One region of the Kosakonia oryzae genome, then DNA from elsewhere that is predicted to be linked to it. Evidence: riboswitches for the same ligand, from Rfam matches in the RefSeq annotation. Region 1 holds a riboswitch; the other holds the start of a gene.
The links. A riboswitch is a leader RNA that binds a small molecule or an ion and turns the genes downstream of it on or off. The one in region 1 is predicted to bind cobalamin.
Positions count from the first base shown of each region.

Region 2: linked by a shared signal. The riboswitch ahead of btuB (TonB-dependent vitamin B12 receptor BtuB) and the one ahead of AWR26_RS09265 (cobyrinate a,c-diamide synthase) in region 1 are both predicted to bind cobalamin.

Region 1 is NZ_CP014007.2:1,936,624-1,952,633, reverse strand. Features, by position in the region: gene AWR26_RS09275 (cobalt-precorrin-8 methylmutase) at 1-603, opposite strand, end outside; gene cbiB (adenosylcobinamide-phosphate synthase CbiB) at 615-1,571, opposite strand; gene AWR26_RS09265 (cobyrinate a,c-diamide synthase) at 1,568-2,947, opposite strand; cobalamin riboswitch at 3,048-3,229, opposite strand; gene AWR26_RS09260 (GHMP family kinase ATP-binding protein) at 3,614-4,480, shown strand; gene AWR26_RS09255 (DUF496 family protein) at 4,512-4,847, opposite strand; gene AWR26_RS09250 (FUSC family protein) at 5,014-6,072, opposite strand; gene sbmC (DNA gyrase inhibitor SbmC) at 6,198-6,671, opposite strand; gene dacD (serine-type D-Ala-D-Ala carboxypeptidase DacD) at 6,793-7,953, opposite strand; gene sbcB (exodeoxyribonuclease I) at 8,164-9,588, shown strand; gene AWR26_RS09230 (APC family permease) at 9,666-11,024, opposite strand; gene AWR26_RS09225 (SDR family oxidoreductase) at 11,362-12,186, opposite strand; gene hisL (his operon leader peptide) at 12,363-12,413, shown strand; His leader region at 12,389-12,511, shown strand; gene hisG (ATP phosphoribosyltransferase) at 12,546-13,445, shown strand; gene hisD (histidinol dehydrogenase) at 13,450-14,754, shown strand; gene hisC (histidinol-phosphate transaminase) at 14,751-15,812, shown strand; gene hisB (bifunctional histidinol-phosphatase/imidazoleglycerol-phosphate dehydratase HisB) at 15,809-16,010, shown strand, end outside.
Region 2 is NZ_CP014007.2:5,250,596-5,266,605, reverse strand. Features, by position in the region: gene ppc (phosphoenolpyruvate carboxylase) at 1-995, opposite strand, end outside; gene argE (acetylornithine deacetylase) at 1,261-2,412, opposite strand; gene argC (N-acetyl-gamma-glutamyl-phosphate reductase) at 2,581-3,585, shown strand; gene argB (acetylglutamate kinase) at 3,596-4,372, shown strand; gene argH (argininosuccinate lyase) at 4,490-5,863, shown strand; gene oxyR (DNA-binding transcriptional regulator OxyR) at 6,124-7,041, shown strand; gene sthA (Si-specific NAD(P)(+) transhydrogenase) at 7,024-8,424, opposite strand; gene fabR (HTH-type transcriptional repressor FabR) at 8,620-9,273, shown strand; gene AWR26_RS24895 (YijD family membrane protein) at 9,273-9,638, shown strand; gene trmA (tRNA (uridine(54)-C5)-methyltransferase TrmA) at 9,676-10,776, opposite strand; cobalamin riboswitch at 10,894-11,062, shown strand; gene btuB (TonB-dependent vitamin B12 receptor BtuB) at 11,128-12,978, shown strand; gene murI (glutamate racemase) at 12,923-13,774, shown strand; rRNA gene AWR26_RS24875 (16S ribosomal RNA) at 14,133-15,672, shown strand; tRNA gene AWR26_RS24870 (tRNA-Ile) at 15,746-15,822, shown strand; tRNA gene AWR26_RS24865 (tRNA-Ala) at 15,925-16,000, shown strand.

The DNA of each region.
Region 1 (16,010 bases):
CGCATTAATAATTGCCGCCGCCACATTGCTGCCGCCCTTGCGACCATGCGCGGCAATGGCGGGCAAACCGCTCTCTACCAGTGCCGCTTTCGATTCCGCAGCGCCAACAAAACCGACCGGCACGCCAACCACGCCGCTGACCGGCACCTTGTGTTCCAGCAGGCGGAACAGGGCCGTGGGCGCATTGCCGAAAACAAAGATTTTCTCTTCCGCTTCCGTCAGCGCGAGATCGACCGCCGCCATCGAACGGGTGATACCCTCCTCTTTGGCTTTTCGCACCACGCGCGGATCGGAGATGTAGCAACGCACTTCGCCGCCGAACTCCGCCAGCAACCGCTTATTAATGCCGGAAAGCGCCATTGTGGTGTCGGTATAAAGGGTGCAGCCTTGCGTTATCGCCCCGCACAGGCGTTGCAGCGCATCACTGGAAAACCACAAAATATCGAGCCAGTCGAAATCAGCGGTGGTGTGGATGACCCGTTTGGTTACCGCTTCATGCAGCGGGCTGGCAAAACGAAAATCGGGGCGGGTTTGCTGGATAATCTCGCCGATAATGACAAAACTTTTGGCTTCAATCGCCTGCGGTTGTTGCAAATAATCCATCGTCTTCATCCTTATGCGCCCGCGAGGGCAAGGTGTATCAGCGCAAACAGTGCCAGCGCCAGCGTGGCGGCAAGCCACATCATGCGAATGGTGCGGGGAATGTCATCCGGCGTGATGGCGCGGAGCTCATCGCCAATCCACGGTTTTTCGACCCGCTGGCCGAAGTAGTCATTTGGCCCGCCAAGCCGCACGCCAAGCGCCCCGGCCACGGTACCTTCCGGCCAGGCGCAGTTGGGGCTGCTGTGGTTGCGCCGATCGCGAAAACCGATACGCAGCGCATTGCCCGCGTCATTACCTGTGAGCCAGGCCGCCATACTGAGTAACAGCCAACTCAGACGCGCCGGGATAAAGTTGGCGACATCATCCAACCGCGCGCTGACCATGCCGATCGCGCGGTATTTTTCATGCTTGTAGCCCACCATCGAATCGAGGGTATTGACCGCTTTGTAGGCCATAGCCAGCGGCGCGCCGCCGAGCAGTAAAAAGAACAGCGGCGCGATAACGCCATCGACGGTGTTTTCCGCGACGGTCTCCACTACCGCGCGGGTGATTTGCGGCGGCTGGAGCTGCGCGGTATCGCGACCGACAATCCACGACAGCTTTTCGCGGCTTTCGGCAAGCGAACCGAAGCGCAGCGCCTGCTCCACTTCCCGCGCCATATCCGCAAGACAACGTGTGGCAAGTAGGGTGTAAATCATCCACACCTCTACGCACCAGCCGAACCACGGATGGATTATCTGCGCTAGCGCGAGCACACCCCAGGCAACGCTCCAGGTGATGCCCACCACCAGCAGCCACATCACACCGCCGCCGATGCGCAGCGCGGTATCGCTGCGGCACACTCGCCGGACGGCGCTTTGCACCAGGTTAATCAGTGCGCCGATCCAGCGCACCGGATGCGGCCAGTACGGCGGGTCGCCAAGTAAGCGATCGAGCAGAAATGCGACACACCAGGCCAGCAGCGTCATGACGCCCTCCTTGCGGCTGCAAACCAGTGTTCCAGCATCGTTGGACGCTGGGCGAAATGCAGGTGTAAATAGCTGGCAAAGGTATTGCCCACCTGCCAGCCGCCCTGCCAGCGCTTCAGCACTTCGCCATCGCGCGTTTTATGGCACGCCAGCACGGCATCGACGCGCGGAGTGAAATCGGAATAGTGAAACTCGTGGCCGCGCAGGGTTTCCCCTGCGCCAGCGAGTAAGGTCTGCTGCGTTGCGCGGGCTTCGCAGTAGCCAAAGCGGGTGAGCTGACTGCCCATCCGGCTGTGACCAGGGATGGCGCCGACCATCGGCCACTCCTCGCCTGCGGCATCCAACAACGTATCGCCGAGATACATCAGGCCGCCGCACTCGGCATAAATCGCCACGCCACGCCGGTGCGCGGCGAGAATGGCATCCCGCATTGGCAGGTTTGCCGACAGCGCGCGCGCGTGCAACTCAGGATAGCCGCCGCCCAGCCACAGCATCTGGCAGGTGGGCAATTCATGGTCATGCAGCGGGCTAAAACGCACGATGCGCACGCCAGCGTGTTCAAGCAGTTGCAGGTTATCGGCGTAGTAAAAGTTGAAGGCTTCGTCATCGGCCAGCGCCAGCGTTAACCCTACGCCCGCCTCTGGCGCGGGCATGGCAGGAAACTCCCCCTGCGGCAACGCGGTTGTCTGGCTCAGGGCAAGTAAGCGGTCAATATCAAGCGTCTGTTCCAGGCGTGCGGCAAACTCCTGCCATGGCTGCGCGTTAACGACCGACTCGCGGGCAGTGACCAGACCAAGATGACGTTCCGGCAGCGCCACGCCGGGAGCAACGGGAACATATCCCAGCACCGGCAAATCGCAGTAATGTTCAATGGCGTGTTTCAGCAGTTGAAAATGGCTGTCGCTGTTTACCCGGTTGACGATCGCGCCGGCAATGCGCAACTGCGGGTCAAAGTGCTGAAAACCCATCACCGTGGCGGCAATGGAGGTGGATACCGCTTTGCCATCAACCAGCAGGATCACCGGAAGCGCAAGCTGTTTTGCCAGCGCCGCGCTGCTGCAATAATTGGGGTCGGTGCCGTAGCCATCGTAAAGCCCCATCACGCCCTCAATAACAGCGACATCGGCGGCGGTGAAATGCTGGCGAAACAGCGCATTTAACACAGGCGGCGAGATCATAAAGCTGTCGAGATTGCGGGAAGCCACGCCGGTAACGGCGCTGTGCCAGGCGGTGTCGAGGTAATCCGGCCCCACTTTGAAGGGTTGCACGCGTAGACCGCGACGTTGCAGCACGGTGAGCAGCCCAAGCGTGACGGTGGTTTTCCCACAGCCGCTGCCGGTTCCGGCAAGGAGAAAGGCGCTGCGTCTGTCTGACATTCCTGTAACCCCGTAGCGGGCAGGAAGAACGGAGCCAGGATGCGTGTTGACCCGGTCTTTCGACCGCACGCTACTGAGCAACCCACTTCCCACCGAAGTTGTTGATAATGTCCATCAGGCCGGTCTTCTGGCTTAGCGTCATCCTCACCCGTCCTTCCCGATCTTACGATCAGTGGCGATTACGGGGTCGTCAGCATTACAGCAGCGGGGGCTGCGGGGGATTTACACCCCCTTCCCAGCCGCAAAATACATTTGCGGCAAACCTGACAGATTTTTAATCACGGTACGTCATTACTACCCTGATTTTTCCCTGACGTACTATATCGCAGCAGGGAAATAAAAACGGGTTCAGTTTATCTTTGAGAAAATAATAATTTGTTGCGCTATGACAATTTATTGCTCACCCTTTTCATCCACTTCCAGGATATTAAGGCTTCAGAGGGTTCTCAAGCGCATCCGGAATAACAAAATATTGCTAACGGAAATTTAATCGCCTCATAATTTGCAATATTTTGCAGACGAAATGCCTGCGACATCAGTTGCCAGGGCTGGCGAAATACATTGCAGAAATAACGGAACGGCGAGAAATCTACATTGCGCGAAATTCTGGCGTTCGCGAGGTCGAAGTGACACTATCCGGACTTTAATTATAAAGGGAGTTACAGCGTGGCGTTGGCGCACTGTCCCGCATCGTGCGGTGAAATAATCCAGGGCTGGATCCTGGGAGGTGAAAAACTGGTCTCCTGTCCGGTGGACTGGTACAGCAGTGTCGAAGTTACCCACGGCAAACCTCGGTTGGATGAACGACCACTGGTGCGTCGTATGGTTAACCAACTCCTGGCGCACTGGCAGCTACCAGCCACACTGACGCATGCATTACGCATCGAGTGCCGCTCTACCATTCCACTGGCCAAAGGCATGGCCAGCAGCACTGCGGATATTGCCGCCGCCGCCGTGGCAACGGCCCGTCATCTTGAGCAACCGCTGGACGAGAAAACCCTGGCGCAACTGTGCGTGGCACTGGAACCGACCGACAGTACGATCTTTTCGCGCCTGACGCTGTTCGATCACAATACCGCTGCAACGCAGATTACCTGCGGCGGTTTGCCGGAGTGTGACGTGCTGCTGCTTGAAAGTCCGCTAACCCTGACCACTGCCGCTTATCATCGTCTGCCACGCCAGCAGGCGCTGCTGGAAAATGCCCATACACTGGATAATGCATGGCGCCTGTTGCAGCAGGCCTGCGTGGAAAATGATGCCGCGCGGCTGGGAGAAGCCGCGACGTTAAGCGCGATTGCCAGCCAGGCGCTGCTGCCAAAACCGGCGTTTCCCGCCCTGCTCAAGCTGGTGGAGCGCTGCGATCTGTATGGACTGAATGTTGCCCACAGCGGAAGTGTGGTCGGGCTGTTGCTTAATAGCCAACGCCATGATGTGGAAAGCGTTCGTCGGGAGTTGAAAGAGACCGGGTTGACGGCGCATTGGCCGCAAAACTATCTGCTGAAAATGGTGGCAGGGGGCGTGCTGGAAGGGTGAGAGGCGCGCCTCTCACCACTCGCTGGAAGCGTTATTCCGCTTTTGGCTCAATCGGCTTCAGTTCGCCCATAGTTTTGAGTTTTTTAGAGATTTCGCGGCGCTCTTTCGACAGTTCAGCGTTTTTGATGATGTAATCATCCACGCGATCTTCGTAGTCGGTCTTCATGCTGGCGATAATGCCCTGGATCGCTTCCACGCTCATACCCGGTTTAATGTAGTCGCTCAGGTTGTCCAGCAGCAGCACGCGCTTCTGGTTATCACGGATCTTCTTCTCCACGTCCTGGATTTCACGCTGCAATTTATTTTTGCGGCGGAACAGACGCACAAACTCCAGAACATCCTGGAATGAAGGCTTACTTGTTTCCATTTTTACACCCCTGATAATGTGAGATTCGGATTCGTTAAAGCAACCACCTTAGAGGCAAACCTACCCAATGTGGTCGCATAAGACAATGATTTTTCCTGGTGGCTATCATAACCGCAAATGTAGCTGAATCGAAACAACCCAACAACGCCATCGGGTTATCTGGCCGTTATTTGCGCAACGCCCGGCAAATCAAATGTGACAGCAGCTCCAGTTGACGGGCCAGCTCCATGCTTAGCCAGACGTAACCGTGAATCGAGGTTTCAGCCAGCGCATCACCTTTATGTTCACTGCTCAATTGGCGCAATTCCGCCACAATCTCATTGAGCTTTTCAGTGTTGGCCAGAATCGGCTGCGGGTTGCCTTCATACAGCGCATGCGCAATGGTCAGCAGTGTTTGCTGGGTCATCTGCTGCGTATCCCGCAACGTATGCGCGTTGATCATCACAAAGTGGCTGGTTCGTGAGCTCCAGTGAGCATTGATTTGCAACTCCAGCATGCAGACCATATTGCGGCTGACGGTCTGGATGGCTTCGAAAATCGCCTTTTGCAGATGTGTCTCTTTGCAGGCAGGCGCGATCAGCCCGCGCATCTTCACCACGTCGTTGAGGATTTTTTGCAGATGTTTTTCCAGCCGCGGCCGTTCAACCAGGTTACGGGAGAAACCGGCCTGATAAACGCGGTTGAAGGCGGTGACGTAGTTGGCCATCTGGATACGCCAGTGCAAAAAAGCCCGCTGCGGCCAGATCCCGGTAAACAACATCGCCAGCAGTGAACCGATAATCACATCGCCGCTGCGCCACAGTGCCGTATGCATATCACCTGGCGGCGCGCCAACCACCACCGATAACGTAATGCCAATGAGCAGCGCCTGGTAAGGCTTTTTGCCCAGCGCCAGCCAGCCACAGAGAAACATCGCCACCGCGCACCACAGCAGCATCACCGGCAGCGAGAGCAGCTCCAGTTTTAGTGCCACCAGCCCCAGCGCCGCACCCAAAATTGTGCCACCAATGCGTTCAAATGCGCGCGGAACCACGTTTCCCCAAAAGGAGATCGGCCCCATCAGCACCACCAGCGTGATCAGTGGCCAGGTTCCCTCCGGCACCTCCAGCAGACGGATCAGCAAAAAGGTCAGAATAAAAGCCAGCGCGATACGCACACCATGTACGACACGATAATGGCGGTAAAGACGAATTTCGAAAGGACTGAGTGATTTGTCGCGACGCACAGTCGCTTCCCCCGATTGAACCGACAAAGGCGCAATTGTAGGATTTTTCGGACTCAGATAGCACCCTCTGCGATAAAAAAAGAGGCGACAGCGCTTCCTGTTGCCTCTTCCGGTTAATTTATCGCTTACAGAATTTTCGACTCAACCGGGATATGCATGTCGATTTCCCAGTAGCCATCCTGCTGTGCATCGTTCAGGTAGACTTCAAAGCAGGGACCCGCGGCAATTTGCACAGATTGATCGCTAAGCAGTTCATCAAAGAAGAGATCCCAGCACGCTTCAAACTCTTCGTTGTACACCCTCGCCTGCGCCACGGCGTACTGACCGCCCGGAATGTCGGTGAGGATCACCCCTTCGCTGTTTGCCGGGATTTGAAAGTCAGCATCGACGGTGATAGCAACGTCCGCGCGCAGCTTTTCCGGCGGCACTTCGTCAGGGTTATCGTAATAAGCGCACACCCACTCCAGCGGTGCGATCTTATTGCTGTCGACCCACATCATTAGCTGTTTAAAACCCTGCTTCACCGTCACATCCCAGGGCCCGACCAGATGGAACCCGGCGATACGACGTTTTTCCAGTTGCTTCACGTTGTAGCTCATGTTGACTCCCTTACCGTTACTGTGTGTTTATACAGTATAGCGCTCCGACGATCGCCTGGCATGTCGGAGTCATCAATTATGCGAGCAGACTCGCATCACCGCCACTCTGCCCGCACGCGCGTTACCCTTTGTGATGAAGCCAGTCGCTCAGACGCGAGAACAAGCCGCCTTTGCCGACACTTTCCAGCGTGACCAGCGGCCAGTGAGCGATCAGTTGGTCGCGATCGTAGAGTTGAATCTCCCCTACTTGCTGATGCGCAGCCAGCGGCGCATCCAGCTCTTTACTGCTCAGCACATACTTCGCCTTGACGTTCTGCACTTCTGCTTTTGGCAGCACCAGCCAGTAATCCTGATCCGTACCAACCGCAATTTGCTCTTTATCGCCGTACCACACGCGCTCGCTGCCGACTTTTTTGCCGTTACGCAAAATTTCGACGGTATCGAAGTTTTGTTGTCCCCAGTGCAGTAATTTACGCGCCTGCTCTTCACGGCCTTTCGGACTGTCCGCGCCCATAACCACCGCAATCAGGCGGCGTTGACCGTCAACACTGGAGGCAATCAGGTTGAAACCCGCACCCGAAGTGTGACCGGTTTTCAGCCCGTCGACGTTGAGGGTTTTGTCCCACAATAACCCGTTACGGTTTTGCTGGGTGATGCCGTTCCACGTCAGGCTTTTTTCGCTGTACATATGGTAGAAATCCGGCTCGCCGTGAATGATGGCGCGGGACAATACCGCCAGATCGTAGGCCGAACTGTGCTGTCCTGGTGCATCCAGCCCGTGGACAGTTTCGAAGTGGGTGTCGCGCAGATTCAGCTTCTGCACATAATCATTCATCATGGCGACAAACTGCGGCTGGCCGCCCGCAACATGATCGGCCAGCGCCACGCAGGCATCATTACCGGAATCGACAATCAGACCACGGCTCAGATCGCGCACGGTCAGGCGGTCGCCGGGTTTCAGAAACATCAGCGATGAACCGTCAAAAACCGGGTTGCCTTTCGCCCACGCATCCTTCCCTACCGTCACCACATCATCCGCGCTGATACGATGGCTGTCGATCGCCCGATCCACTACATAGCCGGTCATCAGTTTGGTCAAACTCGCCGGATTACGCTGCTGATGCTCGTTGCCCGCAGTTAAGATTTGCCCGGTGGTGTAATCCATCAATACCCAGGAGCCAGCCTGAATAGCTGGCGGCTGTGGGGCAAAAGGTAAGTCGTCGGCCTGCGCGTTATGTACGCAAATCGCCAGCAAAGAAGCAGCAAACAAACGGCGTTTCAATGAAATATCCTCAATAGCATCTAAAATCGCTGTCCTTTTTACGGAACTTCGCGTGTCGTTACCTGGTTAAATTGCAAAAAAATGTGACACAGATCGGTTTTAACGCGCTGTTTTTGCGAGGTTCTGCGGAACAGTGACGGGTTTTTCTTCGGCACACAGGGTGGGATGGTTTACCATAAGCGACATATTTACTGACAGGATGAGCAACTGGTGTCTGATTCCGCCGCAACGCCCACTTTTCTCTTTCACGATTACGAGACTTTCGGTACCAGCCCGGCGCTGGATCGCCCGGCGCAGTTCGCCGCGCTGCGTACTGATGCCGATTTCAATGTCATCGGCGAGCCGGAAGTTTTCTACTGTAAACCAGCGGATGATTACCTGCCGCAGCCCGAAGCAGTGCTGATCACCGGTATAACGCCGCAGATTGCGCGCGCCAAAGGCGAGAACGAGGCCGCGTTCGCCCGGCGTATTCACGATCTCTTTACCGTACCGAAAACCTGCGTACTCGGTTACAACAATGTGCGTTTTGACGACGAAGTCACGCGCAATATCTTTTATCGCAACTTTTACGATCCGTACGCCTGGAGCTGGCAGAACAACAATTCGCGTTGGGATCTGCTGGATGTAATGCGCGCCTGCTACGCCCTACGCCCGGACGGTGTCAACTGGCCGGAGAACGATGACGGCCTGCCGAGTTTTCGCCTTGAACATCTGACGAAAGCCAACGGTATCGAACACAGTAATGCCCACGATGCGATGGCCGATGTGTACGCCACCATTGCGATGGCGCAACTGGTTAAAGCAAAACAGCCGAAGCTGTTTGATTATCTCTATAGCCACCGCAACAAGCAGAAGCTGGCGGCGCTGATCGATGTTCCGCAGATGAAGCCGCTGGTGCACGTTTCCGGCATGTTCGGCGCGTGGCGCGGCAATACCAGTTGGGTTGCGCCGCTGGCCTGGCACCCGGAGAACCGCAACGCGGTGATTATGGTGGATCTCGCGGGTGATATGTCGCCGCTGCTGGAGCTGGATGCCGATGCGCTGCGCGAGCGTCTGTATACGCCAAAAGCGGATCTCGGTGAGAGCGCGGCGGTGCCAGTGAAGCTGGTGCATCTGAATAAATGCCCGGTGCTGGCGCAGGCCAATACGCTGCGTCCGCAGGATGCAGAGCGGCTGGGCATTAACCGCCAACAGTGTCTTGATAACCTGCAAATTCTGCGTGACAACCCGCAGGTGCGGGAAAAAGTGCTGGCCATTTTTGCCGAGGCAGAACCCTTCGTGCCGTCAGAGAATGTTGATGCGCAGATCTACAACGGCTTTTTTAGCGATGCCGATCGCGCAGCGATGAAAATCCTGCTCGAAACCGAGCCGCGTAACCTGCCCGCTCTCGATATTACCTTTGCCGACGGGCGCATTGAAAAGCTGCTGTTTAACTACCGGGCGCGCAACTTCCCTGGCACGCTGGATGAAAACGAGCAACAACGCTGGTTGCAGCATCGCCGTAACGTCTTTACGCCGGAGTATTTGCAACAGTACGCCGAACAGATCCAGGCGCTGTTCCAGCAGCACGACGGTAACAGTGAAAAGCAGGCTCTACTGAAGGCGCTGTGGCAGTACGCGGAAGAGATTGTCTGAGCACGAGTAGACTGTCCTTGAAGCATAAAAAAACCGGAGGCCTGGACCTCCGGTTTTTTGTCTCTGCGTAAAGCGATTTACGCGATGTCTTCGTACTGCGGCACCGGGTTGCGGAAGCTGCGGGTAACACAGGCCAGATAGACCAGGCCGATTGCGCCCCAGATGAGACCCAGAATCATTGAGCTCTGCTCAAGGTTGATCCACAGCGCCCCCACCGTCAGCGCACCGCATACCGGCAGAAGCAAGTAGTTGAAGTGATCTTTCAGCGTTTTGTTGCGTTTTTCACGGATCCAGAACTGCGAGATCACCGACAGGTTCACAAAGGTGAATGCCACCAGTGCACCAAAGTTAATCAGCGCCGTTGCCGTTACCAGATCGAATTTAATCGCCAGCAGTGCAATCGCGCCGACCAGCAGAACGTTCCACGCCGGGGTACGCCATTTCGGATGTACATAGCCGAAGAAACGGGACGGGAACACACCGTCGCGGCCCATTACATACATCAGACGGGAGACGCCCGCATGCGCCGCCATACCGGAAGCCAGGACGGTAACGCTGGAGAAGATCAATACGCCCCACTGGAAGGTTTTACCGGCAACGTACAGCATGATTTCCGGCTGCGAAGCGTCCGGATCTTTAAAGCGGGAGATGTCCGGGAAGTAGAGTTGCAGGAAGTAAGACGCTGCGATAAACACCACGCCGCCAATCAGCGCTGTGAGGAAGATAGCGCGCGGGATCACGCGTTCAGCGTCTTTGGTCTCTTCAGACAGCGAGGAGATCCCGTCAAAACCGAGGAACGAGAAGCACAGGATGGTTGCGCCAGTGATCATCGGCACAACGTGCGCACCTTCAGACCAGAACGGACGGGAGCTGACCAGCGTGCCCGCGCCTTCACCGTGTGAAACGCCGTAAATGATCAGGCCGACGATGACCGCGACGATGCCCATTTGCAGGATCACGATCAGGGTGTTGAAGTTCGCCACGGTCTTGATGCTACGCAGGTTAGAGATGGTCATGAAAGCCACCAGCGCGACCACGAAGAGCCACGACGGTACGGACGGCACCAGCGCTTCGAAGTAAATTTTCGCCAGCAGAATGTTGATCATCGGCATGAACAAATAGTCCAGCAGCGATGACCAGCCGACCATAAAGCCGACAGCCGGAGAAATAGATTTCTGTGCGTAAGTGTACGCAGAGCCTGCGGACGGGAAGCGGCGCACCAGCTTACCGTAGCTCAACGCAGTAAAGAGGATGGCGACCAGCGCAAACGCATAAGCGGTTGCGACGTGACCATCGGTCAGGCCGGAGACGATACCGAATGTATCGAACAGCGTCATCGGCTGCATATAGGCAAGGCCCATCATTACAACCGGAATTAACGTAAGCGTCTTACGTAATTCCACGCGAGAGGTTTTTGGAGTAACGTTATGCGACATGGCTATCCCCCAGAACGGTGTATACCGCCGCAAAAGCAAAAAATTGCCCCATTTGTGTTCTTTCCTCAGCGACAACGACTGTCGGTTTTTAAATGTGTATCTATCCGGTACGAAGCCCGGCCTCTTTTATTGAATGACGTTTTTGCCCGCAAAAAAAATAACCGACGGATTAAGGTCGGTTACTCTCTATTTTTGCAGCGGCACATTTTGCACCAGATTGAGGCGCGATGACAATACAGTGCAAGCCAACTCACTGCATTGGTGCATCCAGGTGCCTGATTTTTAAGCTTTCAATGAACTATTAATCATACTAATAGCATTTTTTGCACAAAAAATGTCATGACAGCGGCATATTAAACGGATCGGGGTAGAGATAGTCGAAGCCCAGCTCATTACAAATCCGGCTGCCATCAATCACTTTGCCCTTCTCGTGGGAGGTTGATTCGAGAAAATGCGGCGGAGCCAGTCCAAGCTGGCGCGCCATCTGCGGATAAAAGCTTTCCCGCGAGGGATGAGACGGCGCACAAAGGTTGTAGATGTGTCCGCCTTTTGGTGCCTGCAACAGCAGCGTGATAGCCGCAATGACATCTTCCAGATGCACCAGATTAACGCCATGCTGGCCGTCGGGCGCTGTTTTCCCGGCGAGGAATCGCCCCGGGTGGCGTGCAGGCCCGACAAGCCCGGCCAGGCGCAGAATATCAACGGAAGTCCCCGGCAAATTGTGCAGCCAGTCTTCCAGCTCTTTCAGTACCCGCCCGCTGGCCGTCACCGGCTCGCGCGGCGTACTCTCTTTCACGACACCCGTTGCATCGCCATATACCGACGTGGAACTGGTAAAGATGATGCGCGGAATACGATACGCCAGCGCGCTATCGACGATTTCCTGCACCGCCTGCAAATAGAACTCTTCGCCAGGCCCGCTGCGCCGTGCGGGAAGTGTAATCACCAGCGCATCGACATTCATCAGCGCGTCAAGATCGTCCGTATCACATACCAGTTCCGGTTCGAGATTCAGCAAATAACTTTCGATACCGCACATACGCGCAGCTTCCACACCATCGGGGCGAGTTTTGCTGCCGGTCACCTGCCAGCCCCGCGCCATTAATGATAATGCCAGCGGCATGCCCAGCCATCCTAACCCGACAATAGCGACCTTTTTCATGCTTCCTCCCCTTCCTTTCCGGCACCTGACTCTTCAAGGCTACGCCAGCCAGCGACAACTGACAATTCATACAATGTATATGAAATGAATGAATGATTAAAAAAGCCCTTGCGTTTGTCAGCTAAAGTGGTTTAGGTTAATCAACATTATGTGAATAAGCATTCATTGAGAATTTTATGACCCGCGTTCAATTTAAACACCACCATCATCACCATCATCCTGACTAGTCTTTCAGGCGATGTGTGCTGGAAGACGTTTGGATCTTCCAGTGGTGCATGAACGCAGAGAAAGCCCCCGGAAGATCTTCTTCCGGGGGCTTTTTTTTGAACCAAATTCAGCAGGATAACGAGGACAACAGAATGTTAGATAACACGCGTTTACGCATAGCTATTCAGAAATCCGGCCGCCTGAGCGATGACTCTCGCGAACTTCTGGCCCGCTGCGGCATTAAGATCAACCTGCACACGCAGCGTCTGATCGCACTGGCGGAAAATATGCCGATCGATATTCTGCGCGTACGCGATGACGACATTCCGGGGCTTATCATGGACGGTGTCGTTGACCTGGGCATTATTGGCGAGAACGTGCTGGAAGAAGAGTTGCTGACCCGCCGCGCGCAGGGCGAGGATCCGCGCTACTTCACCCTGCGCCGTCTCGATTTCGGCGGTTGCCGTCTGTCGCTGGCCACGCCGGTGGATGAGTCCTGGGATGGCCCGGCAGCGCTGGATGGTAAACGCATCGCCACTTCTTACCCGCACCTGCTGAAACGCTATCTGGATCAGAAAGGCGTCTCTTTCAAATCCTGTCTGCTGAACGGTTCTGTTGAAGTTGCCCCGCGCGCCGGTCTGGCCGACGCGATTTGCGACCTGGTATCAACCGGCGCCACGCTGGAAGCTAACGGTCTGCGCGAAGTTGAAGTGATTTACCGCTCGAAGGCGTGCCTTATCCAGCGCGACGGCGAGATGAGTGACGCCAAACAGCAACTGATCGATAAATTGCTGACCCGCATCCAGGGCGTTATCCAGGCCCGCGAATCGAAATACATCATGATGCACGCGCCGAGCGAGCGTCTGGAAGAAGTTGTCGCGCTGCTGCCAGGCGCTGAACGCCCAACCATTCTGCCACTGGCGGGTGACCAGCAGCGCGTGGCAATGCATATGGTGAGCAGCGAAACCCTGTTCTGGGAAACGATGGAAAAGCTGAAAGCGCTGGGCGCCAGCTCTATCCTGGTTCTGCCGATTGAGAAGATGATGGAGTAAGGCCATGAGCTTCAATACCGTAATTGACTGGAACAGTTGTAGCGAACAACAGCAACGCGACCTGCTGATGCGCCCGGCTATCTCAGCCTCGGAGAGCATTACCCGCACGGTGGTGGAGATCCTTGATAATGTCCGCGCGCGCGGCGATAACGCGCTGCGCGAGTACAGCGCCAAATTCGACAAAACACAGGTTGATGCGCTGAAAGTCACCGCTGACGAAATCCGCGAGGCCAGCGCCCGACTGAGTGACGAACTCAAGCAAGCGATGGCCGTGGCGGTGAAAAATATCGACACCTTCCACAATGCACAAAAATTGTCGACCGTGGATGTGGAAACACTGCCAGGGGTACGCTGCCAGCAAGTGACCCGCCCTATCGCCTCCGTCGGCCTGTATATTCCCGGCGGTTCGGCTCCACTATTCTCCACGGTACTGATGCTGGCGACACCAGCACGTATCGCCGGATGCCAGAAAGTGGTGCTCTGCTCACCGCCACCGATTGCCGATGAAATTCTCTATGCCGCACAGCTGTGCGGCGTGCAGGAGATCTTTAAAGTCGGCGGCGCGCAGGCCATTGCGGCGCTGGCTTTCGGTACTGAATCCGTACCGAAAGTTGACAAGATCTTCGGGCCGGGCAATGCCTTTGTTACCGAAGCCAAACGCCAGGTGAGCCAGCGTCTCGATGGCGCGGCCATTGATATGCCGGCTGGCCCTTCCGAAGTGCTGGTGATTGCCGACAGCGGCGCAACGCCGGATTTTGTCGCCTCCGATCTGCTGTCGCAGGCGGAACACGGCCCCGATTCTCAGGTGATCCTGCTGACGCCGGATAGCAACATGGCTTCCCGCGTTGCCGACGCCGTTGCACGTCAACTGGCGGATCTGCCGCGTGCAGAAACCGCGCGCCAGGCGCTCTCTGCCAGCCGCCTGATTGTGGCGCGCGATCTGGCGCAGTGCGTGGCGATTTCCAATCTCTACGGCCCGGAGCACCTGATTATTCAGACCCGTGACGCCCGTTCGCTTGTCGACGGCATCACCAGCGCGGGTTCGGTGTTCCTCGGCGACTGGTCGCCGGAATCGGCAGGTGATTACGCTTCCGGCACCAACCACGTTCTGCCAACCTATGGCTATACCGCAACCTGCTCCAGCCTGGGGCTGGCGGATTTCCAGAAACGCATGACAGTGCAGGAACTCTCGCGCGACGGTTTTGCGCGGCTGGCCAGCACCATCGAAACGCTGGCGGCGGCTGAACGTCTGACCGCCCATAAAAACGCCGTCACCCTGCGCGTCAAGGCGCTGAAGGAGCAAGCATGAGCATTGAAGAACTGGCGCGTAAAAACGTACGCGAACTGACGCCTTACCAGTCTGCCCGCCGCCTGGGCGGCAAAGGGGATGTCTGGCTGAACGCCAACGAGTTCCCGACGGCAGTACAATATGAACTCACGCAACAGACGCTGAACCGCTATCCGGAGTGCCAGCCGAAAGCGGTTATCGAAAATTATGCGCAGTATGCCGGAGTGAAACCGGAGCAGGTGCTGGTCAGCCGTGGCGCTGATGAAGGCATCGAACTGCTGATCCGCGCCTTCTGCGAACCAGGCCAGGATGCGGTTCTGTTCTGCCCGCCAACTTACGGCATGTACAGCGTCAGCGCCGAAACGCTGGGTGTTGAGTACCGTACCGTGCAGGCGCTGGCAGACTGGCAGCTCGATTTGCCGGCTATCGCCGACAAACTGGACGGCGTGAAAGTGGTCTATGTTTGCAGCCCGAACAACCCGACCGGACAGATTATCAAGCCGCAAGATATGCGCGTCCTGCTGGAAATGACGCGTGGTAAAGCCCTTGTGGTAGCCGATGAAGCCTATATTGAATTCTGCCCGCAGGCGACGCTGGCCGGCTGGCTGGCGGAATATCCGCATCTGGTGGTGCTGCGCACGCTGTCGAAAGCCTTTGCGCTGGCCGGTTTGCGCTGCGGTTTCACGCTTGCCAATGAAGAGGTGATTGCCCTGCTGCTGAAAGTGATCGCCCCTTACCCGCTCTCTACGCCCGTGGCCGACATCGCTGCGCAGGCGCTCAGCCCGCTCGGTATTGTGGCGATGCGTGAGCGCGTGGCGCAGATCCTCGCGGAGCGCCAGTATCTGGTTAGTGCATTAAAAGATATTCCGTGCGTTGAACAGGTATTCGACTCGGAAACGAACTATATTCTCGTGCGTCTGACAGCCTCCAGCACGGTGTTTAAATCTTTGTGGGATCAGGGCATTATCCTGAGAGACCAGAACAAACAACCTTCTTTGAGCGGCTGCCTGCGCATCACTATCGGCACCCGCGCAGAGAGCCAGCGCGTCATTGACGCCTTACGTGCGGAGCAAGTATGAGCCAGAAGTACCTGTTTATTGACCGTGACGGAACACTGATTTCCGAGCCGCCGAGCGACTTTCAGGTCGACCGATTCGACAAGCTGGCCTTTGAGCCAGAGGTAATTCCGGTGCTGCTGAAGCTGCAAAAAGCGGGTTACCAGTTGGTGATGATCACCAATCAGGATGGTCTGGGCACCAGCAGCTTCCCGCAGGCTG
Region 2 (16,010 bases), 2.1 Mb from region 1:
GCTTCCAGCCAGGCTTGGGTCGCCATCAGGTCGGAACGCAATTTTTTCATCAGATAACGATACGGCTCGCGCGCGCCTTCTGCGCCTGCCAGCTCGCGCAGTTCATCGGTACATTCGACCATCGACAGCTCGGAGATCAGTAGCTGAATATCTTTCAGGAACAGATCGGTCGCTTTCCAGCGGCTGAGCAGCAGCACATGGCGAGTGATGTCGGCGGTGACGTTCGGGTTGCCGTCGCGGTCGCCGCCCATCCATGAGGTAAAGCGCACCGGCACAAAATCAACCGGCAGCTTGTAATTGAGGTGCTCTTCTAACTGTTCGTTAAGCTCGCGCAGGTAATTCGGCACGCCTTCCCACAGGCTGTTTTCCACGACCGCAAAACCCCATTTGGCTTCATCAACCGGGCTTGGGCGATTGCGACGGATTTCGTCGGTATGCCAGGACTGGGCAATCAACTGGCGCAGACGACGCATTAACTGGTGGCGTTCGTAGTCGGCGATATCGCTGTTATCCAGTTGTTTCAGGCAGTTGTTCACTTCCACCATTTTGTGGATCAGCGTACGGCGGGTGATCTCGGTTGGGTGGGCGGTCAGTACCAGCTCCAGCGACAGCGATTCAACAGCTTTAATGATGGTGGCTTCGTTGAGATTGGGTTGGTCTTTCAGCTTTTTGATAGTGCGGGCAATTACTTCCGGGTTGCTGGCCGCTTCACCTTTGGCAGAAATGCTGTGGTACTGCTCAGCGGTGTTCGCAAGATTCAGGAACTGGCTGAATGCGCGCGCCACGGGCAGCAGTTCGTCATTAGACAGATTCTGCAAGGTGGTGAGCAGTTCCTGACGGCTGGCTTCATTACCGGCGCGAGAAGATTTGGACAGCTTACGGATTGTTTCTACCCGGTCGAGAATGTTCTCGCCGAGAGCATCCTTGATGGTATCTCCCAGCAGTTTGCCGAGCATACTGACATTACTACGCAAAGCGGAATATTGTTCGTTCATGTTACCCCAGACACCCCATCTCATTTTATTTTGTTATATCTGCCGTCGCGCAGATATAAGACACCGCCTTTTATAAAGCCACGTAAAACCCACTACGTCAATTGCTGCGAAATCGCTTCAGCAAACGAATAAATGGCGTCAATTTACGAAATTTAATTCGCTTTCGGCCAGATAAGTAATGCTTATGAGATTGTGACATTTATCACCCTTTCGTGCGCCTAAAAACCCCTTCCGTAGAAGGGGTATTGGCGGGAGAAAAGGGCGATCAGTGCCAGCAGAAATGATGGACAACCTGGGTAATAAGTTCGCGCGTTGGATTAATAAAGCGCGTTTCCAGATATTCATCCGGCTGATGAGCCTGATTAATTGAGCCCGGACCGAGCACCAGCGTTGGACACAGCGTCTGAATAAAGGGCGCTTCGGTACAGTAGTTCACCACTTCGGTTTCAACGCCGAGCAGTTTTTCCACCACGCTTACCAGTTGGTGATCCGGCGGGCATTCGTAGCCCGGAATGGGCGGATGCAGTTCAGAAATGGTCAGACGGCCCGGCCAGCGGGAACTGACCGGCTCCAGCGCCTCATTCAGTAACCCATTCAGATCGTTCAGCGTCATGCCCGGAAGCGGGCGAATATCCATATGCAGTTCGCAACAGGCGCAAATACGGTTCGCCGCATCACCGCCATGAATATGTCCCAGGTTCAGCGTCGGGTACGGTACGGTGAACGCCGCATAGTGATAGCGCTCTTTCAGGTTGTCACGCAGTTGCAGAATATGGCCGATAGCATCGTGCATCAGTTCGATAGCGTTGACGCCGCGCGCCGGATCGCTGGAATGGCCGGACTGTCCGAGGATACGAATCGCGTTGGAGATATGGCCTTTATGCGCGCGCACCGGTTGCAGGGAGGTTGGCTCGCCGATAATGGCGCAATCCGGACGCAGCTGCGTATTTTCGGAAAAATAACGTGCTCCCGCCATGCTGGTCTCTTCATCGGCAGTGGCGAGAATGTAGAGCGGCTTGCTCAGCTTTGTCACATCGACGTCACGCAGTGCATCAAGAATGAAGGCAAAGAAGCCTTTCATGTCGGCGGTGCCGAGGCCGTAGAGTTTATTGTCATGCTCGGTCAGCGTGAAGGGATCGCGCGTCCAGCGCCCGTCATCAAACGGCACGGTATCGGTGTGGCCGGTTAGCAGCAGACCGCCCGCGCCCGTTCCGGCACTGGCGAGCATATTGAATTTATTGCGCGTACCGGGCACCGGCTGCACTTCAACAGTGAAACCGAGATCGCCAAACCATCCTGCCAGCAGATTGATTAAAGACGCATTGCTCTGATCCAGCGCTTCTTCCGTTGCGCTGATTGACGGCGTGGCAATCAGGGCGCGGTAAATCTCAATAAATGGCGGCAAATTCATTTTCATTGTTGACATACCTGAGTTCGTGATAGTATCAATATTCATGCACTAAATGTGAATAAAAATACATTAATGCTGAGCGTAAGGAAACCTAAAAGGCGACTTGCTCAGCAACGTGGGAGGGATGCTGAGTCTTTCCCTGGCACACATGACGTAAGAAGGTAAACCGCCCCAATGTTGAACACATTAATTGTGGGCGCCAGCGGTTACGCCGGCGCAGAGCTAGTGACCTATGTAAATCGCCATCCTCATATGAACATAACCGCTTTGACGGTTTCTGCGCAAAGTAATGATGCAGGAAAGTGTATCTCCGATTTACATCCGCAGTTGAAAGGCATTGTCGATCTCCCATTGCAGCCGATGTCCGACATCACTGAGTTCCTTGATGGCGTGGACGTGGTTTTCCTGGCGACGGCGCATGAAGTAAGCCACGACCTGGCGCCGGTTTGCCTGGCAGCGGGCTGTGTGGTGTTCGATCTCTCTGGCGCGTTCCGCGTTAACGATCCCGCGTTCTACGAAAAATTCTATGGCTTCACCCATCAGCACGCCGATTTACTCGCGCAGGCGGTTTACGGGCTGGCGGAGTGGAACCATGACAAACTGAAAGAAGCGCAATTAATTGCCGTACCGGGCTGTTACCCGACGGCGGCGCAGCTCTCGCTGAAACCGCTGATCGATGCAGATATGCTGGATCTGAACCAGTGGCCGGTGATCAACGCGACCAGCGGCGTGAGCGGTGCCGGGCGTAAAGCGGCGCTCTCCAATAGCTTCTGCGAAGTGAGCCTGCAACCTTACGGCGTTTTCAACCACCGCCATCAGCCGGAAATTGCCACGCATCTCGGCGCGGACGTGATTTTTACGCCGCACCTGGCGAGTTTCCCGCGCGGCATTCTGGAAACTATCACCTGCCGCCTGAAGCCTGGCGTGACGCAGGCACAGATCGCCGATCTGTTCAAACAAACTTACGGTAACAAGCCGCTGGTGCGTCTGTATGACAAAGGCGTTCCGGCGCTGAAAAACGTGGTCGGTCTGCCGTTCTGCGATATTGGTTTCGCTGTTCAGGGCGAGCATCTGATTGTGGTCGCCACGGAAGATAACCTGCTGAAAGGCGCGGCGGCACAGGCGATGCAGTGTGCAAATATTCGTTTCGGCTATGCTGAAACCCAGTCACTTATTTAAGACAGGCGTGATGATGAATCCATTAATTATTAAGCTCGGTGGTGTACTGCTGGACAGTGAAGAAGCACTGGAGCGTCTGTTTACGGCGCTGGTGCAATATCGTGAATCTCATCAGCGCCCGTTAGTCATTGTCCACGGTGGCGGTTGCGTGGTGGATGAGTTAATGAAACAACTTAATCTGCCGGTGAAGAAGAAGAACGGCCTGCGCGTGACGCCTGCCGATCAAATCGACATTATCACTGGCGCGCTGGCGGGCACCGCCAACAAAACGCTGCTGGCGTGGGCGAAGAAACATCATATCGCCTCCGTTGGCCTGTTCCTCGGCGATGGCGACAGCGTCAAGGTCACCCAGTTGGATGAGGAACTGGGCCATGTTGGTCTGGCGCAGCCCGGCTCGCCGAAACTGATTAATGCACTGCTGGAAGGTGGTTTTCTGCCAGTGATTAGCTCTATTGGCGTGACCGACGAAGGTGCGCTGATGAATGTCAATGCTGACCAGGCGGCAACTGCGCTGGCGGCAACGCTCGGCGCGGATCTGATCCTGCTTTCTGACGTGAGCGGTATTCTCGACGGTAAAGGCCAGCGTATTGCGGAAATGACGGCGGCCAAAGCCGAGCAGCTGATCGCGCAGGGCATTATTACCGATGGCATGATCGTCAAAGTGAATGCCGCGCTGGATGCGGCGCGCACGCTGGGTCGCCCGGTTGATATCGCCTCCTGGCGTCATGCCGAGCAGTTACCGGCGCTGTTTAACGGTACGCCGATCGGCACGCGTATTCTGGCGTAATCAATTTATGTGCCCGATGGCGGCTACGCCTTATCGGGCCTGTGTGAACTGAACCTCCAGGCCGGATGAGCGCAGCGCTATCCGGCAATGAAATTCAAGAAATTAAGGAAGCATATTATGGCACTTTGGGGCGGGCGTTTTACTCAGGCAGCGGATCAACGGTTCAAACAGTTCAACGACTCTTTGTGCTTTGACTATCGCCTGGCAGAGCAGGATATCGTTGGCTCTGTGGCCTGGTCTAAAGCGCTGGTGACGGTTGGCGTACTGACGCAGGCAGAGCAACAGCAGCTGGAAGAGGCGCTGAACAACTTGTTGCAGGAAGTGCAGGCCGATCCGCAGCAGATCCTGCAAAGCGATGCAGAAGATATTCACAGTTGGGTAGAAGGCAAACTGATCGATAAAGTCGGCCAACTGGGTAAAAAACTGCATACCGGGCGCAGCCGTAATGACCAGGTCGCCACCGATCTGAAATTGTGGTGTAAAGACACCATCAGCGAATTGCTACTGGCGAACCGTCAGTTGCAGAGCGCGTTAGTGGTGACCGCAGAGAATAATCAGGATGCCGTAATGCCTGGCTATACGCACTTGCAACGTGCGCAGCCGGTGACATTTGCCCATTGGGCGCTGGCCTACGTTGAGATGCTGGCGCGTGATGAGAGCCGCTTGCAGGATGCGCTGAAACGCCTCGACGTCAGCCCGCTCGGTTGCGGCGCATTGGCAGGTACAGCTTATGAAATCGATCGCGAGCAACTGGCTGGCTGGCTGGGTTTTGCCTCGGCAACCCGCAACAGCCTGGATAGCGTCTCCGATCGCGATCACGTGCTGGAATTGCTCTCTGATGCTTCGATCGGCATGGTGCATTTATCGCGCTTTGCTGAAGACCTGATCTTCTTCAACTCTGGCGAAGCGGGTTTTGTTGAGCTGTCTGATCGGGTGACATCCGGTTCTTCACTGATGCCGCAAAAGAAAAACCCGGATGCGCTGGAGCTGATCCGTGGTAAATGCGGCCGCGTGCAGGGTGCGTTGACCGGTATGATGATGACGATGAAAGGTCTGCCGCTGGCCTACAACAAAGACATACAGGAAGATAAAGAGGGGCTATTCGACGCGCTCGATACCTGGCTCGACTGTCTGCATATGGCGGCGCTGGTGCTGGACGGCATTCAGGTGAAACGCCCGCGCTGCCAGGAAGCGGCGCAACAAGGTTATGCAAACGCGACCGAACTGGCCGATTACCTTGTCGCCAAAGGTGTGCCGTTCCGCGAAGCGCATCATATTGTCGGTGAAGCGGTGGTCGAAGCAATTCGCCAGGCAAAACCGCTGGAAGCGCTTGCGCTTGCCGATCTGCAAAAATTCAGTACGGTGATTAGCGACGATGTTTATCCGGTGCTGTCGCTGCAATCTTGCCTGGATAAACGCGCGGCAAAAGGTGGCGTATCGCCGGTTCAGGTGGCGCAGGCTATCGCCGATGCGAAAGCGCGTCTGGTGTAACCCGCCAGAAAACGTAAGACCGGGCCTGGCTCTTCGCCGGGCTTTTTTACGCAAAAAAAAGCGGACACTCAGGTCCGCTAAACGTTCACGTTGGCTTTAGTTGTTCAGAGAGAAACAAAGGGTTAATTGTCTTATCACGGGGTAAGTGAGACTCCGCTTCGCTTCTGTTGCGTATTATTCAACAGAATGCTTGATAGGGATAATCGTTCGTTGCTATGCTATCTATCGCCATGAACTATCGTGGCGACGGAGGATGAATAATGAATATTCGTGATCTTGAATACCTGGTGGCGTTAGCCGAACACCGCCATTTTCGCCGGGCAGCCGACTCCTGCCACGTCAGCCAGCCAACGCTGAGCGGGCAGATTCGTAAGCTGGAAGATGAGCTGGGCGTGATGCTGCTGGAACGTACCAGCCGCAAAGTGCTGTTCACCCAGGCGGGTTTGTTGCTGGTGGATCAGGCGCGCACGGTGTTGCGCGAGGTCAAAGTGCTGAAGGAAATGGCAAGCCAGCAGGGGGAAACCATGTCCGGCCCGCTGCATATCGGCTTGATCCCAACCGTTGGACCTTATCTGTTGCCGCATATTATTCCGTTGCTGCATCAAACGTTCCCGAAACTGGAAATGTATCTGCATGAAGCGCAGACGCATCAGTTACTGGCGCAACTGGACAGCGGCAAGCTTGACTGCGCGATTCTGGCGCTGGTGAAAGAGAGCGAAGCCTTTATTGAAGTACCGCTGTTTGATGAACCGATGCTGCTGGCGATTTATGAAGATCATCCATGGGCGAATCGCGAGTGCGTGCCGATGGGCGATTTGGCGGGTGAAAAGTTGCTGATGCTGGAAGATGGCCACTGCCTGCGCGATCAGGCGATGGGTTTCTGCTTTGAAGCCGGGGCAGACGAAGATACGCACTTCCGCGCGACCAGCCTGGAAACGCTGCGCAATATGGTGGCGGCAGGGAGTGGCATCACATTGCTGCCCGCGCTGGCTGTGCCGCGTGAGCGTAAACGTGATGGCGTGGTTTACCTGCCGTGCATTAAGCCGGAACCGAAACGTACTGTCGGCTTGGTTTATCGCCCTGGTTCACCGCTGCGCAGCCGCTATGAGCAGCTGGCAGAGGCCATCCGCGGTGCAATGGATGGCCATTTCGATAACGCGTTAAAACAGGCGGTTTAAACCGTTCAGTGCGGCAACCCGATAGGCTTCCGCCATTGTCGGGTAGTTAAAGGTGGTGTTAACGAAGTACTCGATCGTGTTACCGCCACCTTTCTGCTCCATAATCGCCTGGCCGATATGAATAATTTCGGCCGCGCGCTCGCCAAAGCAGTGGATCCCCAAAATTTCTTTTGTTTCGCGATGGAACAAGATCTTCAGAGTACCGACATTCATGCCGACAATTTGCGCCCGCGCCAGGTGCTTAAACTGCGCGCGGCCCACTTCGTACGGCACTTTCATCGCGGTCAGTTGTTGCTCGGTTTTACCGACAGAGCTGATTTCCGGAATGGTATAAATGCCGGTCGGGATATCTTCAATCAGGTGCGCTGTCGCTTCGCCTTTAATCATCGCCTGTGCGGCGATACGCCCTTGATCGTAAGCCGCTGACGCCAGGCTTGGGTAGCCAATCACATCGCCCACCGCATAAACGTGCGGCAGCGCGGTCTGGTACATGCTGTTGACCTTTAACTGCCCGCGACCATCGGCTTCCAGACCAATGTTACTCAGTTTCAGGCTGTCGGTATTACCGGTACGGCCGTTAGCATAGAGCAGACAATCAGCTTTCAGTTTCTTACCCGATTTGAGGTGCATGATGACGCCGTCTTCCAACGGCTCGATACGCTCGTACTCTTCGTTGTGGCGGATAACAACACCGCTGTTCCAGAAGTGGTACGAGAGCGAATCCGACATCTCCTGATCGAGAAACGCCAGCAGACGATCGCGGGTGTTGATCAGATCGACTTTGACGTTCATTCCGCGGAAGATCGACGCATATTCGCAACCGATCACCCCCGCGCCATAGATAATGACATGGCGGGGTTCATGGTGCATATCGAGGATTGAATCGCTATCGTAGACGCGTGGATGGGTAAAATCCACATCGGCCGGATGGTAAGGGCGCGAGCCGCAGGCGATAACAAATTTCTCTGCGGTGAGCGTTTCTACCGTGCCGTCGTGGCACTCCAGCGCCAGCGTGTGGTCATCAATAAAATGGGCGTTGCCTTCAAGAATTTCGCAACGGTTACGCTCATAAAAGCCCTGACGCATGCGGGTTTGCTGATTAATCACGCTCTCTGCGTGGTTCAGGATATCAGCAAAAGAGGAGCGGAGAAGGCGGGTATGGTCGCTGTAGAGAGGGTTTTGGTTGAATTCGATAATACGGCTAACGGCATGGCGCAACGCTTTCGACGGGATGGTTCCCCAGTGTGTACAGCCGCCGCCGACGTTATGGTAACGCTCAATAACCGCGACTCGTGCTCCTTGTTTTACCAAACCCATGGCTGCGCCTTCGCCGCCTGGGCCGGAGCCTATTACAATTGCATCATAATCGTAGGAATGTGGCATGGTTAGGCTTACCTGTTCTTATACATAAAAGCAACATAAGACTAACATCAAAGCGGCAATCCCCCAATTATCGTTGTGCTTTTTTCATGTGAAAAAGAAGAAACGATGTGTAAATAATCGGTCACAATCCAGTACGATCAGATCGGATTTTTCTCTGGTATATTGCCAGAAAGCCCCAGGAAGGATTCAAACATAGTGATGGGTGTAAGAGCGCAACAAAAAGAGAGAACCCGGCGTTCGCTGGTGGAAGCGGCATTTAGCCAACTGAGCGCCGAGCGAAGTTTTGCCAGCCTGAGCCTGCGGGAAGTCGCCCGCGAGGCGGGTATCGCGCCGACGTCCTTTTACCGGCATTTTCGTGATGTTGATGAGCTCGGCCTGACCATGGTGGACGAAAGCGGGTTGATGCTGCGCCAGTTGATGCGCCAGGCGCGCCAGCGTATTGCCAAAGGCGGCAGCGTGATCCGCACCTCGGTTTCCACCTTTATGGAATTTATTGGCAACAATCCCAACGCATTTCAGCTACTGCTGCGTGAGCGTTCCGGGACGTCAGCCGCTTTCCGCGCGGCGGTCGCGCGCGAAATTCAGCACTTTATCGCGGAACTTGCCGACTATCTCGAACTCGAAAACCATATGCCGCGCGCCTTTACCGAGGCGCAAGCCGAGGCGATGGTAACGATCGTGTTTAACGCTGGCGCAGAGGCGCTGGATGTGAGCGCCGAACAACGTCGGCAGTTAGAAGAGCGGCTGGTACTACAATTGCGGATGATTTCAAAAGGCGCCTATTACTGGTATCGCCGCGAGCAGGAAAAACTGGCGCATCAACCGACGAGTGAAGCAAAGGATGAGTAATGAAACAGTCAGGTCAAGATAAAGGTACGTTGCTGCTGGCGCTGGTTGCTGGCTTATCGATTAACGGCGCATTTTCCGCTGTATTCAGTTCCGTGGTTCCCTTTTCTCTATTTCCGGTTATTTCGCTGGTGCTGACGGTCTATTGCCTGCATCAGCGTTACCAGAATCGCACCATGCCAGTTGGCCTGCCGGGCCTTGCCGCCGCCTGCTTTATTCTCGGCGTGCTGCTGTACAGTACGGTCGTTCGCGCTGAATACCCGGTGATCGGCTCCAACTTCCTGCCGGCCGTGCTGTCGGTGGTGCTGGTCTTCTGGATTGGTTTTCGCCTGCGCAGCCGTAACCGTAAACACGAGGCATCGGAGTGATTTTTCCCTCTCCTTTACGGGAGAGGGATGAGAGATTTTACTTTCTGGTCAACAGAACGCCGCACTCCATATGGTGCGTGTAAGGGAACTGATCAAATAGCGCCAGACGCGAAACGTTATGCGTCTGGTTTAATGTTTCGAGGTTCTTGCACAGCGTTTCCGGGTTGCAGGAGATGTACAGAATGCGCGGATAGGCCTGCACCATTTTTTCAGTTTCCGCATCCAGCCCGCTGCGCGGCGGATCGACGAAGATCGTTTCGCACTGGTAGCTTTTCAGATCGATCCCCTGCAAACGGTTAAAGGCGCGTACGCCATTCATCGCCTGAGTGAATTCCTCCGCAGACATACGAATGATTTGTACATTATCAATATGGTTGGCGGCGATGTTGTACTGCGCGGCGGCGACAGAAGGTTTGGCGATCTCCGTGGCCAGCACGCGGTTGAAATTGCGCGCCAGCGCCAGCGAGAAGTTGCCGTTACCGCAATACAGTTCCAGCAAATCGCCGCTGGCGTCGCGGGTGACATCCTGTGCCCATTCCAGCATCTGAATATTCATTGCCGCGTTAGGCTGGGTAAAACTGTTTTCCACCTGGCGGTAGATCATCTCTCTGCCACCGACTGGCAGGCGTTCATCGACATAATCCTGATCGAGCTCGATTTTGGTTTTTGTAGCGCGGCCAATCAGTTGCACATTCAGGTTTTGCGCCCGCAGCGCATCGCGCAATAGGGTGGCAGCTTCATGCCACTCGTTATCCAGTTTTTTGTGATATAGCAGCGTCACAATCGCCTGATTACTCATGGTGCTCAGATAGTCAATCTGGAACAGCTTGTGGCGCAGCGTGTGGTTGCCGCGCACGGCATCGATCATCACCTTCATTAATACGTTAATCAGCTCGCTGGCCGCCGGGAAGCTGTCGACGCGGATACGCGATTTTGTCTGCTGATCGAAGATGATGTGGTAGAGATCGTCCCCGTCATGCCAAATCCGGAACTCGGCGCGCATGCGGTAATGGCTGACCGGCGAGCGGAACACCTCCGGAAGCGGCGCAGAAAAGGGTGTCATCAACGATTGCAGACGCACGACTTTTTCGGCCAGTTGAGCTTCGTATTGTTCTGTCGGCAGGTGTTCGGGGGTCATGATGCTTCCTGAGTGATTAAGAATAACGCGGCGATTGTAGGGATTGCTCACCGGATGTCCAGCGCTGGATGTTTTTGAAATACTCACTTAGCAGTCTGGACATCCATATGTAACCGAATGTAGCATCCGTGTTCCGGTCCTGTGAGTTAAAAGGGAATCCAGTGTGAATCTGGGGCTGACGCGCAGCGGTAAGGATTAAGGTGAGACAGCAGACACTGCCAGTGGTGGGAAGTCCTGTCTTGTTGTACCTCCAAGCCCGAAGACCTGCCGGAATACGTCGCATCTGGTAACATCATCGCGTGCTATTGATGGAACCTGCGGCATCCTTTTTATTTTGTGGATGCTCTCACAATGATTAAAAAAGCTTCGCTGCTGACGGCGCTCTCCGTCACGGCATTTTCCGGCTGGGCGCAGGATAGCAGCTCAGACAATTTGGTGGTGACAGCAAATCGTTTTCAACAATCGGCTAAAACCGTGCTGGCGCCGACCGAGGTGGTGACGCGCGAGGATATCGATCGCTGGCAATCCCGTTCGCTCATTGATGTGCTGCGCCGTTTACCGGGCGTGGATATCGCGCAAAACGGTGGGCTGGGACAAACAGCGTCCGTTTATGTTCGCGGTACGGAAGCAAAACATCTGCTGCTGCTGATTGATGGCGTACCGGTGGCGCGTTCAGGGATTTCGAACGATCCCGAACTCAATCAAATCCCGCTCTCGCTGGTGCAGCGCGTTGAGTATATTCGTGGGCCGCGCTCTGCGGTTTATGGCTCCGGCGCGATTGGCGGCGTGGTCAACGTTATTACGATGACGGATAGCGAGAAATCCCAGGTCAACGCCAGTATGGGCTCGAAAGGTTATCAAACCTATGACGGCACGTTGCGCCAGCGTTTTGGCGATACGATGGTGACCGCCGCAGGTTCTTATACCAGTACGCGCGGTTTCAACGTGCAGCCGGATTCGACATGGGATCATGATGAAGATCGCGATGGCTACCGCAATAAAACGTTCTGGGGCAGCTTACAGCATAAGTTTGATGACCATTTTGACGGTTTCTTCCGTGGCTACAACTTCAGCAATAATGTGGATTACGATCTGGGCAGTGCGCCGTTTTCGCCAGATTACAGCGCTGATGAGCGCCAGTTGTATGTTCAGGGCTGGGATACCGGGCTGAATTTCAACCAGGGGATCTACTCTTCGCAACTGCTGGCCAGCTATCAAAAAAGCAAAGACTACAACTACAGCAGCATCTATGGCCGTTATAACGATGGCACTACGCTGGATGATATGGAGCAGCGTTACATTCAGTGGGGTAACAATATTGCGGTGGGCAAAGGCTCGCTGGGCGCAGGTGTCGACTGGAAGCAGGAGCGTCTGGTTTCATCTGACCAAAGCACAAGCGACAGCTACGATCGCGATAATACCGGCCTCTACCTGAACGGCATGCAGCAGTTTGGCGATGTTACGCTGGAGGCTTCCGGGCGCGAAGATAAAGATGATGCGTTCGGCTGGCACGGCACCTGGCAAACGGCTGCTGGCTGGGAGTTTGTGGAGAATTACCGCCTGACGCTCTCCTACGGCACGAGTTTCCTGGCGCCTTCGCTTGGCCAGCAGTACGGCGCGAAGCGCTTTGGCATTGCTTCCAACCCGGATCTGAAACCGGAAGAGTCAAAACAGTGGGAAGCGGGTGTGGAAGGATTAACCGGTCCGGTTGACTGGCGTTTGTCCGCGTACCGTTATGAGATCGATAATCTGATCACCTATAGCGATACGGCTTACTACAACATTAACGCTGCGACCATTAAAGGCGTTGAGTGGACAGGAAGTGTCGATACCGGCATCTTCTCGCATCGTGTGACCTTGCAGTACATTGATCCGCGTGATGACGAAACGAACGAAGTGCTGCCGCGCCGCGCAAAACGCCAGGCTAAGTACCAGCTCGACTGGTCCATTTTCAATGTAGATATGGATCTGGCGTGGGAATACTTCGGTAAACGCTATGACAATCGCACGTCAACTTATAACCCTGAGCAACGTGTTTTGCCGAGTTATAGTACGGTTGATCTATCTGCCTCATATCCAGTGACATCTCACCTTACAGTTCGTGGTAAAATAGCTAACTTGTTCGATAAAGAGTACGAGACAGCTTATGGCTACCAAACTGCAGGACGGGAATACACCTTGTCTGGCAGCTACACCTTCTGACGCGCGTCCCACCGTCCTGGTGTTTGACTCCGGCGTCGGTGGGTTATCCGTCTATGATGAGATTCGGCATCTCCTGCCGGATCTCCATTACATCTACGCTTTCGACAATGTCGCTTTCCCCTACGGTGAGAAAAGCGAAGAGTTTATCGTTGAACGTGTTGTCGAGATTGTTACCGCTGTTCAAGCGCAATACCCCCTCGCACTGGCTGTTATTGCCTGTAATACCGCAAGTACCGTCTCTCTTCCCGCATTACGTGACAAATTCAGCTTTCCTGTTGTTGGCGTTGTGCCCGCCATCAAACCGGCTGCGCGCTTAACGGCAAACGGCATTGTAGGTTTACTGGCAACGCGCGGCACCGTGAAACGTCCTTATACGCATGAACTGATTTCGCGTTTCGCAAATGAGTGTCGTATTGAGATGCTGGGGTCGGCAGAGCTGGTGGTCCTGGCTGAAGCGAAACTGCATGGTAAGGAAGTGCCGCTTGAAGAGCTGCGCCATATCTTGCGCCCCTGGTTACGCATGAAAGAGCCTCCCGATACCGTAGTTCTGGGTTGTACGCACTTCCCGCTGCTGCAGGATGAACTGTTGCAAGTGCTGCCAGAGGGCACCCGGCTGGTGGATTCCGGTGCAGCCATTGCGCGTCGTACCGCCTGGTTGCTGGAGCATGAAGCGCCGGATGCAAAATCCGCTGGCGATAATATTGCGTACTGCATGGCGCTAACGCCTGAAACTGCACAGTTATTGCCCGTTTTACAGCGCTATGGCTTTAAAACGCTCGAAAAACTGGCTCTTTAGGGCAGCTTTGAACAAAAAAGAGACGGTTGAAAACTTTTTTCAAATTAGGGGTTGTCAGCCGGAATTAACTCCCTATAATGCGCCTCCACTGACACGGCACAACGGCAAACACACCGGCCTGTCAGGTGAAGAAATCTGAAAATAATCAGTTGACTTCACGGCGGGAAAGCGTAATATGCACACCCCGCGCCGCAGCGAAAACACAGCGGCACTGCTCTTTAACAATTTATCAGACAATCTGTGTGGGCACTCAGGTGACGCGGATTCTTGAATGTCTTCGGACAAAAATGAATACCAAGTCTCAACGAGTGAACACGTAATTCATTACGAAGTTTAATTCATTGAGCATCAAACTTTTAAATTGAAGAGTTTGATCATGGCTCAGATTGAACGCTGGCGGCAGGCCTAACACATGCAAGTCGAACGGTAGCACAGAGAGCTTGCTCTCGGGTGACGAGTGGCGGACGGGTGAGTAATGTCTGGGAAACTGCCTGATGGAGGGGGATAACTACTGGAAACGGTAGCTAATACCGCATAACGTCGCAAGACCAAAGAGGGGGACCTTCGGGCCTCTTGCCATCAGATGTGCCCAGATGGGATTAGCTGGTAGGCGGGGTAATGGCCCACCTAGGCGACGATCCCTAGCTGGTCTGAGAGGATGACCAGCCACACTGGAACTGAGACACGGTCCAGACTCCTACGGGAGGCAGCAGTGGGGAATATTGCACAATGGGCGCAAGCCTGATGCAGCCATGCCGCGTGTGTGAAGAAGGCCTTCGGGTTGTAAAGCACTTTCAGCGGGGAGGAAGGCGGTACGGTTAATAACCGTGCCGATTGACGTTACCCGCAGAAGAAGCACCGGCTAACTCCGTGCCAGCAGCCGCGGTAATACGGAGGGTGCAAGCGTTAATCGGAATTACTGGGCGTAAAGCGCACGCAGGCGGTCTGTCAAGTCGGATGTGAAATCCCCGGGCTCAACCTGGGAACTGCATTCGAAACTGGCAGGCTGGAGTCTCGTAGAGGGAGGTAGAATTCCAGGTGTAGCGGTGAAATGCGTAGAGATCTGGAGGAATACCGGTGGCGAAGGCGGCCTCCTGGACGAAGACTGACGCTCAGGTGCGAAAGCGTGGGGAGCAAACAGGATTAGATACCCTGGTAGTCCACGCCGTAAACGATGTCGATTTGGAGGTTGTGCCCTTGAGGCGTGGCTTCCGGAGCTAACGCGTTAAATCGACCGCCTGGGGAGTACGGCCGCAAGGTTAAAACTCAAATGAATTGACGGGGGCCCGCACAAGCGGTGGAGCATGTGGTTTAATTCGATGCAACGCGAAGAACCTTACCTGGTCTTGACATCCACAGAACCTGGCAGAGATGCCGGGGTGCCTTCGGGAACTGTGAGACAGGTGCTGCATGGCTGTCGTCAGCTCGTGTTGTGAAATGTTGGGTTAAGTCCCGCAACGAGCGCAACCCTTATCCTTTGTTGCCAGCGGTCCGGCCGGGAACTCAAAGGAGACTGCCAGTGATAAACTGGAGGAAGGTGGGGATGACGTCAAGTCATCATGGCCCTTACGACCAGGGCTACACACGTGCTACAATGGCGCATACAAAGAGAAGCGACCTCGCGAGAGCAAGCGGACCTCATAAAGTGCGTCGTAGTCCGGATTGGAGTCTGCAACTCGACTCCATGAAGTCGGAATCGCTAGTAATCGTGAATCAGAATGTCACGGTGAATACGTTCCCGGGCCTTGTACACACCGCCCGTCACACCATGGGAGTGGGTTGCAAAAGAAGTAGGTAGCTTAACCTTCGGGAGGGCGCTTACCACTTTGTGATTCATGACTGGGGTGAAGTCGTAACAAGGTAACCGTAGGGGAACCTGCGGTTGGATCACCTCCTTACCTTAAAAGAACCCTTCCCTGAAGTGCTCACACAGATTGTCTGATGAAAAAACAGCAGTAAGAAAATCTCTGCAGGCTTGTAGCTCAGGTGGTTAGAGCGCACCCCTGATAAGGGTGAGGTCGGTGGTTCAAGTCCACTCAGGCCTACCAAATTGCTCCGGATACTGTGTTGCAAAATGACTCACATACTCAGATATGCTTCGTCATTTCGCGCCTTGTCTCTGAAGTAATTAAGGTTACAGAGACCACGATGGGGCTATAGCTCAGCTGGGAGAGCGCCTGCTTTGCACGCAGGAGGTCTGCGGTTCGATCCCGCATAGCTCCACCATCATTACTGC